4 regions of the Bradyrhizobium sp. AZCC 1588 genome follow, and region 2 is predicted to be linked to each of the others. Evidence: predicted binding sites of a transcription regulator. Region 2 holds the regulator's gene; each other region holds the start of a gene.
The links. The regulator LexA, encoded in region 2, represses DNA repair genes until DNA is damaged. The targets are predictions, from matches to a motif close to TGTTCNNNNTGTGTTCNG.

Region 1 (4,634 bases), 110 kb from region 2:
TGCCGAGCTACAACCAAAACAAAGGGCCGGCGCGGGGCCGGCCTTTTCAGCGTCGGGTCGAAAACGTCCACGATCAGTACTTGGCGATCACCGGGCCGCCGAACTTACGCTGATGCGCGCGGTGACCATGTCGACGTCCTGATCGTATCAGCAGCCAAACAAAAAGGCCGGCGTGAAGCCGGCCTTTCCGTAGTTCCGCGCTGGCGTTGCGATCAGTACCTCGCGATGACCGGGCCACCCCAACGATAGTTGACGCGAACGGTCACGAGGTCGACATCCTGGCTGATGCGGTCGGTGCCGAAGAGGACGCCGGCCGGTGTGACGAAGTCGTGGGTGCGGTCCTGCATGAACAGGTGATTGTACTCGACGCCGGCCGACCAGTTGGGAGCGAAGCCGAATTCGATGCCCGCGCCGACGCTGGCGCCCCAACGAGTGTCATCCCCGGTGGCGGCAACTAGGACGCCGGTGGGAACATCAAACTGGCGGAAACGATCCGCCGTAACGGCCGCACCACCTTTGACATAGAACAGAACGTTGTTGGCGGCGTAGCCGATCTGGCCTGTGATCAGGCCGAACGCATCGATGCGCGATTCGTTGCGGAGCGTCGGATCGATCAGGCTCACATTGCTGCCCCGGAAGTCGGCCCAGTTGCCCTGGCCTTCAAGACCGAACACCCAGGTGCCGGCCTGCCAGCGATAACCGATCTGACCGCCGGCGGTGGCGCCGTCTGCGTCATGGCAACCCTCGTCCGCGATGAACGCGCCGCCCACCGTCACGAGGTCCCAGCACTTCTGGCTCGTACCCCAGCCGCCGTTGGCGCCGATGTAGAAGCCGCTCCAGTCGTACACGGCGGCGATCGGGGCTGGCGGCGCCTTGGTGTAAGGACGCGCAGCGAGGTCGGCCGCCGCCGCGGGTGCAGCGAACGCAATGAGAGCAACTGTAGCTAACAGATACTTCTTCATGATCTTTCCCCAGTTTTGTCCGCTTCCCGCTAGGCCTGAAGCGTTGTTGTGACGCGAGCGCCCGCGCCGCTGGAGAATTGTATAGCGCGACTCGCGCGGAAATGGCGTGTCCCGGATGCAACAGCCGCCAACCAAGTTTATGGAACGAAGCTTATGATTTATCTGGTATAATTGGAACCGAGACGGGAACTTTCGGGTTCCATTTCGTCTCTTTCGGTTCCCCCGTGAGTTCCCGGGGTTCGCCCATAGATTGCAGGACCGCAGCCGGGCAGACGTGAGCTGTTTGCGGAACAAAGCTGGAACGCGCGCGTAGGCGATGCTATATGTGGATAACCGGCGACTTGCCGAGGGATCGCCAAGTCAGCGGGGCCTGTCGGTGTATAGGGTCCGGATGTCCTGGAGCGGACGCGGAAACGGACAAGCGACAGGTCAAGAATTGAAGATGGGCGGCACGGAAGCGGGCCGGACCAGTGATTTTTGCCGGCGATATCGAGTGGAGAGCGGCGATGGCGGGAAGCGTGAACAAAGTGATTCTGGTCGGCAACCTCGGCAAGGATCCTGAAATCCGGCGGACACAGGACGGGCGGCCGATCGCCAATCTGAGCATCGCGACATCGGAGACCTGGCGCGACAAAGGCACCGGCGAGCGCAAGGAAAAGACCGAGTGGCACCGCGTGGTGATCTTCAACGAGGGGCTCTGCAAGGTCGCCGAACAATATCTGAAGAAGGGCGCCAAGGTTTACATCGAGGGCCAGTTGCAGACCCGCAAATGGACCGATCAGAGCGGCGTCGACAAATACTCGACCGAGGTCGTGCTGCAGGGCTTTAACTCGAACCTGACCATGCTCGACGGCCGCAGTGGCGGCGGGGGCGGCAGCTTCGGCTCCGATGATTCCGGTGATTTCGGCTCGAGCGGTCCGGCTAGCTCCGCGCCGCGGCGGGCAGTCGCGGCGGGCAGTCGCAACAGTGATATGGACGACGACATCCCGTTCTAGGGCCTTACTCCGTTCGAGAGCAGGGTCTTCGGCTAGCAAGAAATTCGCTTGCGGGAACGGACGTTGACGCCTGCTTTACGACCAATGTACCGCCGCAAGAATCCGCCGGCTGAAATCCTGTCTACAGGCGCGTCGCGATCCGAGTGCCCGGTCGGCTCGCTCAGCCGTCATGCTATTAATATTCGCATGAGGTAATTCGCTTAAGCTGCTGCAGCCTTGAACGCCAACCGGATCTGGTCCGGCACAATGTCGGCGGTCACCGCAAAGCGATGGTGTCGATCTTCCTTGGAGCGCTCGTCGTCGCCGGCTTGTTCACCTTCCTGCCGGGACGGATCATGCATGCGGTGGTTTTTGGCCATTAGGCCGACCGTGGGAACATCGTTTTTGACACTGCCTTCAGGTCCTGAAATGGCGGTTCCGGCAGGGTTCGGGAGAGCTGTCTCCGATCCCGGTAAGTCCATGAAAAAACGAGCGGAAAAACAGCTTCCTCCCGACAGCTTCGGGGTGGTTATCGGACCCTCGATGCGCTATATGATTCTTAGCTGAGAACTGACTGGATTCCCCTTTGTCCGACAACGAAGACGACAAGCCCGGCGAGCCGCCGGAGCACTCCGACATTCGCCCCGTTTCCATTCTCGACGAGATGAAACGCTCCTACCTCGATTACGCCATGAGCGTGATCGTGGCGCGGGCGCTGCCGGACGCGCGCGACGGGCTGAAGCCCGTGCATCGCCGCATTCTGTATTCGATGTACGAGCAGGGGCACACGCCCGACAAAAAGTACGTCAAGTCAGCGCGCGTCGTCGGTGACGTGATCGGTAAGTATCATCCGCACGGCGACCAGTCGATTTACGACGCGATGGTCCGGATGGCGCAGGATTTTTCCATGCGCGTGCCGCTGATCGACGGCCAGGGCAATTTCGGCTCGGTCGATGGCGATCCGCCCGCGGCTTATCGATATACCGAAGCCCGTCTGACCCGGTCGGCGCTAGAAGTTCTCGGCGATATCGACAAGGATACTGTCGATTTCCAGCCGAACTACGACAATTCCGAGAAGGAGCCGTCGGTACTGCCGGCGAGGTTCCCGAACCTGCTGGTCAACGGCGCCGGCGGCATCGCCGTCGGCATGGCAACCAACATCCCGCCGCACAATCTCGGCGAAGTCGTCGACGCCTGCGTGGCGTTGATCGACAATCCTGCGCTCAGCATCGACGATCTCATCAACATCATTCCCGGCCCGGATTTCCCAACCGGTGGCATTATCCTCGGACGCCAGGGCATCCGTTCGGCCTACCACCTCGGCCGCGGGTCAATCGTGATGCGCGGCAAGGTGACGATCGACACCATCCGCAAGGATCGCGAAGCGATCATCGTCACTGAAATTCCCTATCAGATAAACAAGGCCACCATGGTCGAGCGCATCGCCGAACTGGTGCGAGAAAAGAAGATCGAAGGTGTCGCCGACCTGCGCGATGAATCCGACCGCGACGGCTTCCGTGTCGTCGTCGAGTTGAAGCGCGAGGCGATGGCCGATGTCGTGCTGAATCAGCTCTATCGCTTCACGCCGCTGCAATCGAACTTCCCGGCCAATATGCTGGCGCTGGATAACGGCCGTCCGCAGACGATGAACCTAAGGGACCTGCTGACGCTGTTCATCGCGTTCCGCGAGCAGGTCGTCACCCGTCGCACCAAGTTCCTGCTCAACAAGGCGCGCGATCGCGCCCATATCCTGGTCGGTCTTGCAATTGCCGTTGCGAATATCGACGAGATCATTCGCGTGATCAGAACCTCGCCCGATCCGAACACGGCGCGGGATACGTTGATGTCGCGCGACTGGCCGGCCAAGGATGTCGAGGCGATGATCACGCTGATCGACGATCCCCGACATCGGATGGCGCCGGACGGCACTGCGCGGCTGTCGCTGGAGCAGGCAAGGGCCATTCTCGAGCTGCGCCTGCAGCGCCTGACCGCGCTCGGCCGCGAGGAGATTTCCGAAGAGCTTGACAAGCTTGCGGTGGAAATTGCCGACTATCTCGAAATTTTGCGTTCGCGTGCGCGCGTGCAGGCGATCATCAAGGACGAACTTGCCGCGGTGAAAGGCGAATTCGCCACTCCGCGGAAAACCGTGATCGTCGAGCAGGAAGGCGAGGTTGAGGACGAGGATCTGATCCAGCGCGAGGACATGGTGGTCACGGTGTCGCACGCCGGCTATGTCAAGCGCGTGCCGCTCTCGACCTATCGGGCGCAGCGGCGCGGCGGCAAGGGCCGTGCGGGCATGCAGACCCGCGACGAGGATTTCGTCTCCCGCCTGTTCGTGGCCTCGACCCACACGCCGGTGCTGTTCTTCTCTTCGCGCGGCCAGGTTTACAAGGAAAAGGTCTGGCGGCTGCCGGTGGCGGCGCCGAACGCGCGCGGCAAGGCGATGATCAACATCCTGCCGCTGGAGCAGGGCGAGCGCATCACCACCATCATGCCGCTGCCGGAGGATGAATCCTCCTGGGGCAATCTCGACGTGATGTTTGCTACTACCGGCGGCACCGTTCGCCGCAACAAGCTGTCCGACTTCGTCGATGTCCGCCGCTCCGGCATCATCGCCATGAAGCTCGGAGAGGGTGAAGCGATCGTCGACGTGCAGATCTGCACGGAGCATGACGACGTGCTGCTGACCGCGGCCGGC
Region 2 (4,634 bases):
CGCGATTGCGACCGCGCTGTTGACCGGGCGGCGCGATGCGATCTCGCCGCCGGTGAACGACGCGATGTTCATCTCCGGTCTCGGCCATGTGCTGTCGATCTCCGGCTACCACATGGCCGTCGTCGCCGGCGTCGTGTTCTTTGCGGTGCGGGCGCTATTGGCGTTGTTTCCTGTGCTCACGGTCGGCCAGCCCATCAAGAAGTGGTCGGCGGCGGCAGCCCTCGTTGCCGCTGCGTTCTATTTGCTGCTGTCGGGCGCCGAGGTCGCGACGCAAAGATCGTTCTTCATGACGGCCGTGGTGCTGATCGCCGTCATGGTCGATCGCCGCGCGATTACGTTTCGCACGCTCGCGGTCGCGGCCCTGATCGTGCTCACGGTCGCGCCGGAAGCGCTGGTACATCCGAGTTTTCAGATGTCGTTTGCGGCGACGCTCGGGCTGGTGGCGCTGGTGCAGATCGGCATGCCGCGCCTGTTGGCGACGGCGGATCATACCGCAACGGCGCGCGTGGCGCTGTGGGGCGGCCGCGAAGTCACCATGCTGTTGCTGGCCTCGTTGGTAGCGGGGCTTGCGACCATGCCTTACGCGGCCTTTCACTTTCACCGGGTCACGCCTTACGGCGTGCTCGCCAACCTCGCGGCGATGCCGGTGGTCTCCGCGCTGGTGATGCCGGCAGGCCTGCTCGGCCTCGTCGCGATGCCGTTCGGCTTCGATCGACTGTTCTGGGCGATCATGGGCCTCGGCATCGACTGGATGATTGCGGTGACGCAATGGGTCGCGGCGTTACCCGGCGCGGTCGGCCGGGTGCCGGCCTTCGGCATCGGCCCGCTGATTGCGGCGAGCCTCGGCATCATCCTGCTCGGCCTGTTGCGCACGCCGCTGCGCTGGTCGGGTGCGGCGCTGGTACTATCAGCGGCGCTGTGGGCTGCGAGGGTGCCGCAGCCGGATATCCTGATTTCCGCCGACGGACGCCATGTCGGGGTGCGCGGCCAGGATGGCCGGCTACATTTGATGCACGCGGCCAAGGGGTCTCGGGACGTCTTTCTTTTGAAGGAGTGGCTGGCGGCGGATGCGGACGCGCGAACCGCGGCCGACGCCTCGCTCACGTCAGGTGTCTCATGCGACGATCTTGGCTGCGTGGTGCAATCCGCCGGCGGCGCCCTGATCGCGCAGGCGCTCAGACCCGAGGCGTTTTCGGACGATTGCGAGCGCGCAGCAATCATTGTGACGCTGCGGCAGGCCCCGCCGGCATGCGGTGCTTCCGTCATCGGCGCCGAACGACTGCGGCGGCAGGGCGCGATGACGTTGCGGCGCAGCCGGGAGGGATTTGCCGTCGAGGCGGTCAAGCCGAGGGGCATCGACCGCCCGTGGTCGCCGGCCATAGCCGACGAGAGCGAGGCCGACACCACGGTGCTTGCGCCGCGCGTCGTGCCACCGCGCAGCGTCGATGCCACGCCGGCCGAGGCAGACCTTCAGGCGGAGGAGTAGACGGTCTTCAGTGCTCGTCGACCGTGGGCTTGGCTGGTATTTCGAACGCGCCGAGATGGAATTCCTCGGGCGCGTCGGGCGCCGACGGCAGAGCGACCAGGGTGAACGATGCGTCGGGGAATTGCCGCCAGATTGCGAGATCTTCGGCCGTGATGGTGAGCCAGCCGTACCTGAACATGTACCGCCCGGGCTCAGTGACGCGCCCGGCTTTTTGCCACGTAACCTTGTTGACCACCGACTGCCCCCTGCGGTGCCGAGTTCTGAAAAATGTACCACCACGATCCGCCGGCCTGGACCGGCGGATCGTATTCGCGTGGGCGTTTATCCGGTCACGATCGATTCGGCCGGAGGCGCTTCCGTCACCTTCGGCGCGCGTTCGCCACCGGTCTGGACCACCGGCAATTGCAGCACGGTCGCGCGCTGGCCTTCGCAAAGCTGCGTCACCAGCACATGGCTTCCGTCGGGAAATTCGATCGCGTCATGGTGACGGTCGGATATATGGGGGTCGATTTGATTGAACTTGCCGACCCGCCAGTCGGTGGTTCGAGTCCAGATCCACCGGTTGTCGTATTTGACGTCCTCAGCGAACGCCAGTTCGGTGCCGGGAAGCATGCAGACCGCCACTGCAGGCTCGCGTTCCGACGCAAAGCCGCGGGTCGATGTACCGCGGAATGTCGTCGTGATCAGCGTCTCGCCGACCTCGGCAGGCCGCGTAGCCACAGCATGCAGGCTATAGTCACACATCGGATGGCTCCCTCGTTTGAGATAGCTGACCCGTGTCTAGAAGGAGGCACAGGCCTCTATCAGAGTGGACATGGCGCAGAGCCTTTTCTCTGTTCTGGGCAATTCTGCGACTGGCGCACTGCGCCACATTCACAAACGCGCTAACGTGCCTTAGTTCCACACGTGCAACAAAAAACCCCGGCCACGGGCCGGGGCTCTTTTCCGTCACGGCCCGGACGGCATAATGGGTCAGTATTTGCGGTACAGCCCGATCAGCTTGCCCTGAATCCGGACCCGGTTCGGCGGCAGGATGCGGACTTCATAAGCGGTGTTGGCAGGCTCGAGCGCAATCGAGGCGCCGCGGCGGCGGAAGCGCTTCAGCGTCGCTTCCTCCTCGTCGATCAGCGCCACGACGATGTCGCCGGTGTCGGCGGTTTCGTTGCGTTGGATCAGCGCCATGTCGCCGTCGAGAATGCCGGCGTCCACCATGGAATCGCCGCGCACTTCGAGCGCGTAATGTTCACCGGAGCCGAGCATGTCAGGCGGTACGCTGATGGTGTGGCTGCGGGTCTGCAGCGCCTCGATCGGCGTACCGGCGGCAATCCGGCCCATGACAGGCACGGCGACCGGGCGATTGCCGTCGTCCTCGGCGGCCGGCGCGCTCACCGTGCGCTTGCCGAGCGTGCCCTCGATAACGCTCGGCGTGAAGCCGCGGCGGCTGTTGGCGGCGGCTGCGAGCTCAGGCAGCTTGATGACTTCGATGGCGCGGGCGCGGTTGGGCAGGCGACGGATGAAGCCGCGCTCCTCCAATGCCGTGATGAGGCGGTGGATTCCGGATTTCGAGCGCAGATCGAGCGCGTCCTTCATCTCGTCGAAGGAGGGCGGCACGCCGGCCTCTTTCAGCCGTTCATTGATGAAACGCAGAAGTTCGTACTGTTTGCGCGTAAGCATCGCGAGCAATCCCCCGGTTGGCGTCGTCTCGTTCCGAATCTTCAGAGCCCAGATCGTGGAGTCCCCAAACTCTCAATCAAAGACACTAGCAGTCGAAACAAATCATGAACGGACACTATATGTTCGATATGTGTTCCGCAACCACTTAATTTCAGGTGAACGCATTGCGGTTCCGGCCCAAAGTGCTGTCGGAGCGCGGTTCAGGCGTCATTCCGGCAGCCGGAGCAGCTCGCAAGGCGAGCCCTTTGCGGCAGCCGGCGCGAACGGCGGACGTATCACAAGTGCCCGTGCCGCAGCGAGATTCCCTGATAGCGACGAGTCCTGATGGTTCACCGGCACGGCGACCAGCGTGCCGTCGTCGCGCGTTTCGAGGTAGGCGCGAAGATAGTCTTCGCGCTGGTCGTTGGCGGCGAGATCGCGGCCGAGCAGGGCGCTTTCGCGCGGGTGATGGATGGTATCGCGGCCCGATAGAGCGCGAATCAGCGGCACCAGGAACAGGAAGCCGCAGACATAGGAGGAAACGGGATTGCCGGGCAGGCCGATCACCCGCATCGCCTCCAGCCTGCCATGCATCATCGGCTTGCCCGGCCGCATCGCGATCCGCCAGAACGCGATGGCGACGGCCTCGGCCTCCAGCGACCGCTTGACGAGGTCGTGGTCGCCGACCGAAGCGCCGCCCATGGTGATCAGGATGTCGGCATCGGCCTTGCGGGCACGGCGGATGCCTTCCGTGGTCGCGGCGACGGTGTCGGCGGCGATTCCGAGGTCAATGATTTCTGCCCCTTCGGCTCGCGCCAGCGCCCGCAAGCTGTAGCCGTTGGAATAGACGATCTGGCCGGGGCTGGGGCTTGCGCCCGGCATCACCAGTTCGTCGCCGGTCGCCAGCATCGCAACTTTCGGGCGACGGTGCACTGCAAGCTCCGGGTAGTTCATGCCGGCGGCGAGTGAGAGGTCGCGGTCGGTGAGGCGGCGCCCGCGTTTGAGGAGGACGTCGCCTTCGCGGAAATCAACGCCCGCGGCGCGGATATGCCGCCCCGGAACGGCAGCTTCCGTGATGGTGATATGATCGCCTTCGACGCCAGTGTCTTCCTGGATGATGACGGCGTCGGCGCCATCGGGGATCACGCCGCCGGTAAAGATCCGCACCGCCTCGCCCGGGCCGACCTTCCGCTCGAACGGACGGCCGGCGGCGACCTCGCCGATCACCTTCAGCCGTGCGCTGACATCGGCGGCGTCAGCCGCGCGCACCGCATAGCCGTCCATCGCCGACATCGCCTGCGGCGGCTGTGTCCGCCGCGCGGCGACGTCGCGTGCGAGAATGCGGTGATACGCGTCATCGAGCGCCGCCATTTCTTCGGGCAGCGCCTCTGCACCGGCAAGAATCGCGGCAAGCGCATCGGCAACCGGCATCAACGCCACGGGCAGACCTCCTTCAAATTCCAAGTGCGGTCAGTGCCCTCGCCACGTCATCCGT
Region 3 (4,634 bases), 1.2 Mb from region 2:
GCAGATCGCGGCCGGCAGGGTAGCACCCAGTTGGGCTATCCCGGGCCGCGTACGGCCAGGGATGCGCGCTGTCCAGGCCACAGGTGGTTCAAGGAAATTCCACAATATTTTTGATCGCCCCTGTCGGAACGCCGCCTCCTCCATCCGTCCTTGTCACAGGAGCGGCCGTGCGCCGGGTACTAGCTGATGGAGAAAGGCAGCGTCGATGAAGGTCACACAGCATCTCTGGTTCGAGAAGGACATGGAAGCCGCGATCGGCTTCTACACCTCGCTGATCCGCGGCTCGTCAGTCCAGCGGGTCTCGTCGCTGTCTGCCGAGAGCCCGAGCGGCCCGCCCGGCAGCGTCAAGATCGCGGCCTTTACCCTGGGCGACCAGCGCTACATGGCGATCGAGGCGGGGCCCCTCGACCCGTTCAACCACAGTTTTTCGATTATGGTCGAATGCGACACGCAGGCCGAGATCGACCGCTTGTGGGACGCCCTGAGGGAAGGCGGCAAGATCGAGCAATGCGGCTGGCTGCAGGACCGCTGGGGCCTCTCCTGGCAGATCGCGCCCAAACGGCTCGGCGAATTGATGAACGATCCCGATCCCGCAAAAGCCAAGCGCGTTGCCGAGGCAATGCTGAAGATGGTCAAGTTCGATATTGCAGAACTGGAGGCCGTGGCGAGAGGCTAGCAAGTGGGTCGCGCGCTGCACGGCGCCGGGGCTGGAGGTAGGGAACCGCGCAGCGCGTCGACCATGTGGGAGCATCATAGCGTGAGCAGACGTCCCACATTCCCTTGAGAATGCGATTGTGTCACCTATCAATTAATAGTTGCAGGCGGGATTGTCAATTTTTCCCGTTATATTTCACCAGAAATTGCGGCTATCGGATTGGCGGAATTCAGGCCGCATGTGCCGATTTTCGCAGCACGTCGGCGGCGATTTTGAGGTCGTGGACGAAGCGCCGGTATTCGCGCGCCTTGGCATCAGCGTCCGGCAATCGCAGCAGATAGGACGGGTGCACCGTCACCAGCGCCCGGGTGCCGTCGTCGAGGTCGATCGCGCGGCCGCGGTTCTTGTTGATCGGCGTAATTTTCCCGAACACGCTTTGCGCTGCGGTTGCGCCCATCGCCACCACCAGGTCGGGCTTGATCGCGGCCAGCTCGCGCTCGTACCACTGCCGGCAGGCCTTGATCTCCGGGGTGTTCGGCTTCTGGTGCAGGCGGATCTTTCCGCGCGGCACGAACTTGAAATGCTTCACCGCATTGGTGACGTAGACCGTGCGGCGGTCGATGCCGGCTTCTTCCAGCGCGCGGTCGAGCATTTGCCCCGCGGGCCCGACGAACGGCTTTCCGGCGAGGTCTTCCTTGTCGCCGGGCTGCTCGCCGACCAGCATGATCCGCGCGGTTTGCCGGCCTTCGCCGAACACGGTCTGGGTGGCATTCTTGTAGAGATGACAGGCGCGGCAATCGGCGGCTTCTTCGCGCAGCGTCTCGAGATCATCGGCGTGTTTGCGGGGCATATCGCTTGCCTTGTCGCTTGCCAGGGGTTTAATCGATGAAGCCTCCGGCAGGTTCCGCCCGTAATTCCGGGACATCTCCTTTTGCATGGTCTGCACTTTCAGACGGGCGGGATTGAAAATGCTGGCGTAGTAGCGTCGCCAGGTTTCCTCCAGCCGGTCCGCGCTAGGGGCTTCGCTTCTGCTGACGCCCGGCGTGAACGAGATGACGTGGCCGTCCCAATGCGCGCAGAGATCAGGCGTCAGGATCGACCAGGGCATGTCGGCGAAACGGCGCGCGAAGAACGGGGCGGCCAGTTCGACGATGTGATGCTCCGGCTCGAACCAGGCGACGAAGTGCGATTTCTGCTCGCGGCCTATTTCGCGGAAGCGGACAAGGACATGCATCCTGTGCTCGTCGCCGCGCACGGCCTTGGCCATCGCGGTGATCTCAGCCACGTCAGGATCGGTCGCGAGTTCAAGCAGATCGTGATGCGTCCGCAACCGCCACAGCAGGCGATAGAGCAGGGCGAGGCGCTCGGGGCTGCGGTGCAGGATCGCAACCTCCGCCAGTTCGACGAATCTGGCCGGCACGTTGAAGGTGCCCTGTGGCGGGTCGAGCGGCGGCGCGGTCGGCGCGAATAGTTCGGGCGCATCATCAGCCACGCGCCAGCTCACGTCGGACGGTTTCACGTCATTCAGCGCCAGCGCGCGGGCCGCTTTACGCCAGCCGTCGAAATCAGTTTCGCTATCGAGGGTGATGTGGTGCATGTGCTTACTCCACACTCTCCGCCGGCATCCCCGTTGTCGTAGAGGCCACGAATCCCTTTGATTCCGCTCATGAATCGCCAAAGCGTCGATCTCGATTGACTCTGCCGGCGCTGTTAGCTTTATATTAGAACATATCATGAACAAATGAACCAGCCGCGCGTTCACTCGGGAAGAAGCGGTAAAGGCCAATTTTCTGAAGGAACGGCGGATGAGCACCGCACGCACAAGCACGCTTGCGAGTTTGCGCGGAAGCATCGAGCGCCTGGAGGCGCATGGCGATGCGCATGACCTCAACAAGATTACGCTTGGCCATAAGGCGGCGGATGCTGTGCTGCACGGCGGGCTTGCGCTCGCGGCGGTGCATGAAGTGTTCGCCGAGGGACACCAGAGCGCGACCGCAACCGGCTTCATCGCAGGGCTGGCGGGAAGGGTGTCGCCGCGCCGGCCGCTGGTCTGGGTACGGCAGGATTTTTCGGAAATTGAATCGGGCGCGCTGTCGATGAGCGGGCTCGCCGAACTCGGGCTCGATCCGCGATTGCTCGTCACCGTGCGCGCGACTGACACCGACGCCGCGCTACGGACCGCCGCCGATGCGCTGGCCTGCGATGCGCTCGGCGCCGTCGTGCTGGAAGTCTGGGGGCAGGCGCGTCAGCTCGATCTCGTCGCCAGCCGCAAGCTTACGCTGGCCGCAGCAGCCTCCGGCGTCACCGCATTGCTGCTGCGGGTAGCGGCGGAGCCGCGCCCCTCGACCGCGGAGACAAGATGGATCGTGCGCGCGGCGCATTCGCCGCCGGGCGCGCCTTTAATGCCTGCGGCGCCTCCAAAGCCTGCGGCGCCTTGGAGCGCCTGGGGCGCGCCGGTGTTCGACGCGCAGCTCGTTCGTAACCGTCATGGCCCGGTCGGCCGCTGGATCATGGAATGGAATTGTGATGAGTGCCTATTCAGTGAACCGTCGGCGTATCCTCAGCCTCTGGCTGCCACGCCTGCCCATCGACCGCATCAAGCGCAAGCTTTCGCCGGCCAGCGCCGCGCAAGCTGAAAATTGCCAAGCGGTTTCAAGCGAAATCTCTAACCACACGAACAGTGGGCTCCCTCCCCCCTTGCGGGGGAGGGCGGGGGAGAGGGGTGGCGGCAACGGCAGTGCTCGTGGCTTACCCCTCTCCCTAACCCTCCCCCGCAAGGGGGGAGGGAACGACAGCGGTGCGCAGGCTGACACCTCTCACCACACGACCGGTGCGCTCCCTCTCCCGCTTGCGGGGGAGGGTTGGGGTGGGGGTCTCGCCGCGAGTGACACTCTCGGGATGAAGCAAACCTTTCCCTCCGTCGTCGTCGCCAAGCAGCACAATGCCATCCTGATCCACTCTCTCGACGAGGCCGCTGTCCAGGCCGGCCTCTCGATCGGCCTGCCGCTCGCCAATGCGCGCGCGATCTGCCCCGAGCTGACGGTGTTCGACGCGGACGAGGTCGCCGATCGCAAGACGCTCGAAGACATCGCCGACTGGTGCGACCGCTTCACTCCATTGGTGGCGCTCGATCCGCCGTACGGCTTGTTCCTCGACATCACCGGCTGCGCCCATCTGTTCGGCGGCGAGCGTGCGCTGCTGCAGATCGTGACCGGTGCGCTGAGCCGCCGCGGCTTTGCCGTCAGCGCCGCGATCGCCTCCACCGCGATCTGCGCCCGCACGCTGACGCGCCAGACTTCCGGAAAGATCGTTGCCGAGGGCGAGGAGGCGGAGGCCGTCAGTCCGTTGCCGGTATCTGCGCTCGGCGCCGGTGATGCCATCACCGCCGGCCTGCGCCGCGCCGGCTTGAAGACCATCGGCGACGTCGCCTCGCGCGCGCCGCACGAAATCACGGCGCGGTTCGGTGCGCCCTTCACGACGCTGTTGCAGCAGGCACTCGGGCAGGGCGATGCGCCGATCAGCCCGCGCAAACTGCCGCCGGATTACATCGTCGAGAAACGCTTTCCCGAGCCGGTCGCCACCGACACCGTGATCGCGATGAACCTGTCGGCGCTTGCTCAAATGCTTGTCACGGCGATGGACAAGCAGGGCAAGGGCGCGCGGCGGCTGGAGGCGAGCTTCTTCCGCACCGACGGCGCGGTGCGCACGATCTCGGTCGATACCGGGCGCCCGGTGACAAAAGCTGAAGTGATCGACCGCCTGTTTCGCGAGCGGCTCGATGCGCTCAACGATCCCCTCGACCCCGGCTTCGGTTTCGATCTCATTCGTCTCTCCGCCAGCCGCACCGAGATCGTGGTGCAGCAGCAGCGCGATCTCGATGCCAATGTCCATGACAATGACGAACTGTCCGCGCTGATCGACCGCATCGCCGCGCGCATCGGCGGAAAACGCGTCGTCGTGCATTTGCCGGAGGATACCC
Region 4 (4,634 bases), 2.9 Mb from region 2:
ATCGCCTCCAGGTCGACGAGGCCATATAAACGGGGGACCATCATTCTTAGACGTGGAGATTCTGCGACGCGCGCCACAATCCAATCTCGATGAAACACGCGGCAACGCTTGACGCCACTACCTTCAAATGCCTTTCGAATCTTAGCTTCACTCGCTCCCGTAATGGTATGGTTTGTCAGGATTACGTAGTCGTCTGCGAGTTTTTGCCGTGCAAGTCGCTTCGCTTTCGGAAGCTCGTCGACCAGCATAGATAGCGTTAGGTTCTGGTTAGGCTTGGAAGTGAATTTGCATTGAATCGTGGTGTTGCCCTTTAAGCCGCCGTCCCAACGACCGATGAATGCGCCGTCACGACCGCCGTCTCTTGTAGGAAGAAAAGTTTGGACCGTCCGATTCGAACGCTCTTCAACGATTGCAACGCACAAATCTTGGAAGGCCTTCCAGCCCAGGCGGTGTATCTCAAATTCTTCCATCTAGAATCAATTGAGCTTGAGATTCAGTTGAGTTATCGAGTTTCACAATCGATCAGCTAATGAGAACAAGTATCGCCCTCTGGTTGCATGCTCGCAACAGAAAATATCTAGATAAGGGCGATTAAAACAAAAACGGCCGGGTCTTTCGACCCGGCCGCTGCAAACTTCGATCCGCCGATTTAAGCTTCGCTCAGCTCGCCTTCTTCACGAACGCGGGCTTGCCGACCTTCTTCTCGATCGCGCGCTTCAGTTCGAGGGCGCGGGGGGAGAGGACGTCGGCCTTGGCCTTGAGGAGGTAGGCATCGAGGCCGCCATTGTGGTCGACGCTCTTGAGCGCATTGGTCGAGACGCGCAGGCGCACGTTGCGGCCGAGCGCGTCCGAGATGAAGGTGACGTTGGCCAGGTTCGGCAGGAAGCGCCGCTTGGTCTTGATGTTGGAGTGGCTCACCTTGTGGCCCACCTGGGGGCCCTTGGCCGTCAGTTCGCAGCGCCGGGACATTCCGAAAAATCCTCTTCCATCCCCGCCAGGGCCAAGCCGCTTCTCGCGGGCGCCGCGGGGGTCCAAAATCGCGTCCATTTCCAGGAACCGCGGACGTATAGGGGGAGACGGCCACGGGGTCAAGGTTCTTGGGTTGGTCCCGACCGCTGAATACGCGGGTTTGTAAGGGGTTCCAGCCACTTAAGCCAATCATATAAAGGGCGTAATCCCGGCCGACATCATGGGTTTAGCACGAAAGACCTTGGCCTTCCCCGCGAGCGGCGGGCGGTGATGAAAGGTCCTTTAAAGGGCGTGGTTTTCGCGAAAACACGCGTTGTTTGCCGGATATTTTTGCCTAAATGAACACCCAATCGCGCCGATCCCGGGATTATTCATTCGTGACTGCCAGATGCGCCGTTTCGCGCCAACCTCTCTCCGCCAGGCTCGGCCTCGTTGTCGGCCTGTGCGCCGCCGCGTGGGCAGCGCTCGCGCCGCAGGCCGCGAGCGCGCAGGGGCGGCTGGATGCGCATTATGAGGCGACGCTGGCGGGCATCCCCGTCGGCAAGGGAAGCTGGACCATCGAAATCGGCGACGATGTGTTTTCGGCCTCGGCGCAAGGCGGCACGGCCGGGCTGTTGAAGGCGTTTTCCGGCGGCACCGGTTCCGGCGCCAGCCAGGGCCGCATCGTGAACGGCGCGCTGGTGGCGAACGCCTATACCGCGACCACCACCACGCAGAAGAAGTCCGAGACCATCCGGATTTCGCTGGCCAATGGCGGCGTGAAGGAATTTTCGATCGACCCGGCGCCGCCGGTCGATCCCGGCCGCATTCCCGTCACCGACGCGCACCGCAAAAGCGTGCTCGATCCCATGACGGGCTCACTGCTGCGCGTGCCCGGCAATGGCGAAGTGCTGGCGCCGGATTCCTGCCGCACCGGAGCCGGGATTTTCGACGGACGCATGCGCTACGATCTCAAGCTCGATTACAAGCGCATGGAAACGGTCAAAGCCGAAAAGGGCTATCACGGGCCGGCGCTGGTCTGCGCGATCTATTTTAACCCCGTCGCGGGCTACATCCCCGATCGCCCCGTGATCAAATATCTCGCGAACGAACGGCGGATCGAGATCACCTTTGTGCCGATTGCGGGGACGCGCGTCCTGGTTCCCTTCCGCATGACGATCCCGACGCCGTTTGGCCTGGCGATGCTGGAAGCGACGTCGTTCGTGACATCAGCAATGCCGCCACGGGTGGCGAAGACGAATTGAGGCCCATAGTTTTGCCGTCGTCCCTGCGAAACGCAGGGACCCATACGCCGCGGCCGTGTTGATTGAGGGACTCGGAGTTGCAGCCGGCGCCAACCAATGAGCGCCTGTGGTTCTGGGTCCCTGCGTTTCGCAGGGACGACGGGATCGGCGGGTAGTGCCGCTACTAAAGTGAGGGACGACGACTCTATCGCTCCCTCCCCCCTTGCGGGGGAGGGTCGGGGAGAGGGGTTCTCTCCACGAGCACCGCCGTTGCCGCCACCCCTCTCCCTAACCCTCCCCCGCAAGGGGGGAGGGAACATAGCTTCGCTCGTGGTGGCACCGGTGCAAGTGAACGGACAGGAGTAGCAGCATGAATCATGTTGACTCTTCCCCGCTTCTGATTCGACTCCGTCGCCTCGATCTTTTTAAGAAATTAGTCCCGAAACCGTCGCTTGTGGAGCCGCTGTAAACTTGATCTAGTGCCGCCCCGAGCGCTTCAGCGCGAGATGTTGCGGTGAACGTATCGGGTCTCGGGAGGAGTCAGCGATTCGGACGCGATTCGTTCCAGACTCGTTCCAAAGCTTAAGCCGCGACCGCATCACCGTCGCAAAGTGAAACAGAATCGGCGCAGTTGGTGCCAAACGAAAGAGAAACTCCGCGTTTTTCCGTCATTGCGAGGAGCGAAGCGACGAAGCAATCCATACCTCCACACGTGTGGCGCTATGGATTGCTTCGCTTCGCTCGCAATGACGGGTTGGGCGCTCGCACCTAAATAAGAAAACACCTGCACAGAATGGCTTTCTCTCCTTCCACGTTCGCGACTGATCGCGCGCCCGGCGCGGGCGTTACCGCTGTCCTCGGGCCGACCAATACCGGCAAGACGCATCTCGCCATCGAGCGGATGCTGGGGCATTCGTCGGGCGTGATCGGGCTGCCGCTGCGGCTGCTGGCGCGCGAGGTCTACAACAAGATCGCGGCTCGCGCCGGGACCGAGGCGGTTGCACTCGTCACCGGTGAAGAGAAGATCAAGCCAAAGAACCCGCGCTACTGGGTCTCCACCGTCGAGGCGATGCCGCGCGATCTCGACGTCTCGTTCCTCGCCGTCGACGAAATCCAGATCGCGGCTGATCTCGAGCGCGGGCATGTCTTCACCGACCGCATCCTGCATCGCCGCGGCCGCGACGAGACGCTGCTGTTAGGGGCCGCCACCATGCGGCCGATCATCGAGCGGCTGCTGCCGGGCGCCTCGATCGTCACGCGTCCCAGGCTCTCGCAGCTCGAATTCGCCGGCGACCGCAAGATCACGCGCCAGCCGCGGCGCACCGCGATCGTCGCGTTCTCGGCCGATGAAGTCTACGCCATCGCCGAATTGATCCGCCGCCAGCATGGCGGCGCGGCCGTCGTGCTCGGCTCGCTCTCGCCACGTACACGAAACGCACAGGTTGCGATGTTCCAGAACGGCGACGTCGACTATCTCGTCGCCACCGACGCCGTCGGCATGGGCCTGAATCTCGACGTCGACCACGTCGCGTTTGCCTCCGACCGCAAGTATGACGGCTATCAGTTCCGCCGGCTCAATCCGGCGGAGTTCGCGCAGATCGCGGGTCGCGCCGGGCGCGCGACGCGCAACGGCACCTTCGGCACCACCGGCCGCTGTGCACCGTTCGAGCCGGAACTGGTGAACGCGCTGCAGAACCACACCTTCGACAGCGTCAAAATGCTGCAGTGGCGGAATTCGAAGCTGGATTTTTCTTCGCTCGGCGCGCTGCAGGTCTCGCTTGCCCTGCCGCCGGGGCACGAGGCCTTGACCCGCGCGCCGATTGCTGAAGATCTGCGCGTGCTCGATCATGCGGCGCGCGACGGCGAGGTGAGGGACATGGCCCACGGTGCGGCGGCCGTGGAACGGCTGTGGGACGCCTGCCAGATCCCGGATTACCGCAAGATCGCGCCGGCTGCCCATGCCGAGCTCGTGACCACGCTTTATGCTTTCCTGATGAAGAAAGGTCGGATACCCGACGCATGGTTTGCCGCCCAGGTCGACCAGGCCGACCGCGTTACCGGCGATATCGACACGCTGTCGGGCCGGATCGCGCAAATCCGCACCTGGACCTTCGTCGCCAACCGGCCGGACTGGCTGTCCGACCCCGACCACTGGCAGGGGATCACCCGTGAGGTGGAAAATAAATTATCCGATGCGCTGCATGAACGGCTTACGGAGCGTTTCGTTGACCGGCGGACCAGTGTATTGATGCGCCGCCTGCGGGAGAACTCAGTTTTGAATACGGAAATTGGCAAGACCGGCGAAGTGATTGTGGAAGGCCACGCGATCGGCCGGCTCGATGGATTCACCTTTGCACCCGATGCGGCGGAAGCCGGCTCGGACGCCAAGGCGCTGCAGGCGGCCGCCCAGCAGGTGCTGGCGAGCGAGATCAACGCGCGTGC

Region 1: V1277_RS30705 (single-stranded DNA-binding protein) is a predicted target of LexA. The motif match lies at 1,249-1,266, and genes of this name have one in related genera.
Region 3: V1277_RS24580 (ImuA family protein) is a predicted target of LexA. The motif match lies at 2,378-2,395, and genes of this name have one in related genera.
Region 4: V1277_RS16655 (helicase-related protein) is a predicted target of LexA. The motif match lies at 2,753-2,770, and genes of this name have one in related genera.

What each region holds. Positions count from the first base shown of each region.
Region 1 covers NZ_JAZHSC010000001.1:6,593,467-6,598,100, forward strand. Annotated here, with positions in the region: gene V1277_RS30700 (outer membrane protein) at 213-962, opposite strand; gene V1277_RS30705 (single-stranded DNA-binding protein) at 1,469-1,957, shown strand; partial or broken gene V1277_RS35110 (DUF2306 domain-containing protein) at 2,197-2,319, shown strand; gene gyrA (DNA gyrase subunit A) at 2,523-4,634, shown strand, end outside.
Region 2 covers NZ_JAZHSC010000001.1:6,484,904-6,489,537, forward strand. Annotated here, with positions in the region: gene V1277_RS30185 (ComEC/Rec2 family competence protein) at 1-1,486, shown strand, start outside; gene V1277_RS30190 (hypothetical protein) at 1,494-1,721, opposite strand; gene V1277_RS30195 (hypothetical protein) at 1,808-2,230, opposite strand; gene lexA (transcriptional repressor LexA) at 2,459-3,160, opposite strand; gene V1277_RS30205 (molybdopterin molybdotransferase MoeA) at 3,368-4,579, opposite strand; gene V1277_RS30210 (HAD family hydrolase) at 4,593-4,634, opposite strand, start outside.
Region 3 covers NZ_JAZHSC010000001.1:5,282,810-5,287,443, forward strand. Annotated here, with positions in the region: gene V1277_RS24570 (VOC family protein) at 206-676, shown strand; gene V1277_RS24575 (UdgX family uracil-DNA binding protein) at 885-2,252, opposite strand; gene V1277_RS24580 (ImuA family protein) at 2,461-3,291, shown strand; gene V1277_RS24585 (Y-family DNA polymerase) at 3,554-4,634, shown strand, end outside.
Region 4 covers NZ_JAZHSC010000001.1:3,560,748-3,565,381, forward strand. Annotated here, with positions in the region: gene V1277_RS16640 (restriction endonuclease) at 1-470, opposite strand, end outside; gene rpmB (50S ribosomal protein L28) at 661-969, opposite strand; gene V1277_RS16650 (DUF3108 domain-containing protein) at 1,410-2,213, shown strand; gene V1277_RS16655 (helicase-related protein) at 2,986-4,634, shown strand, end outside.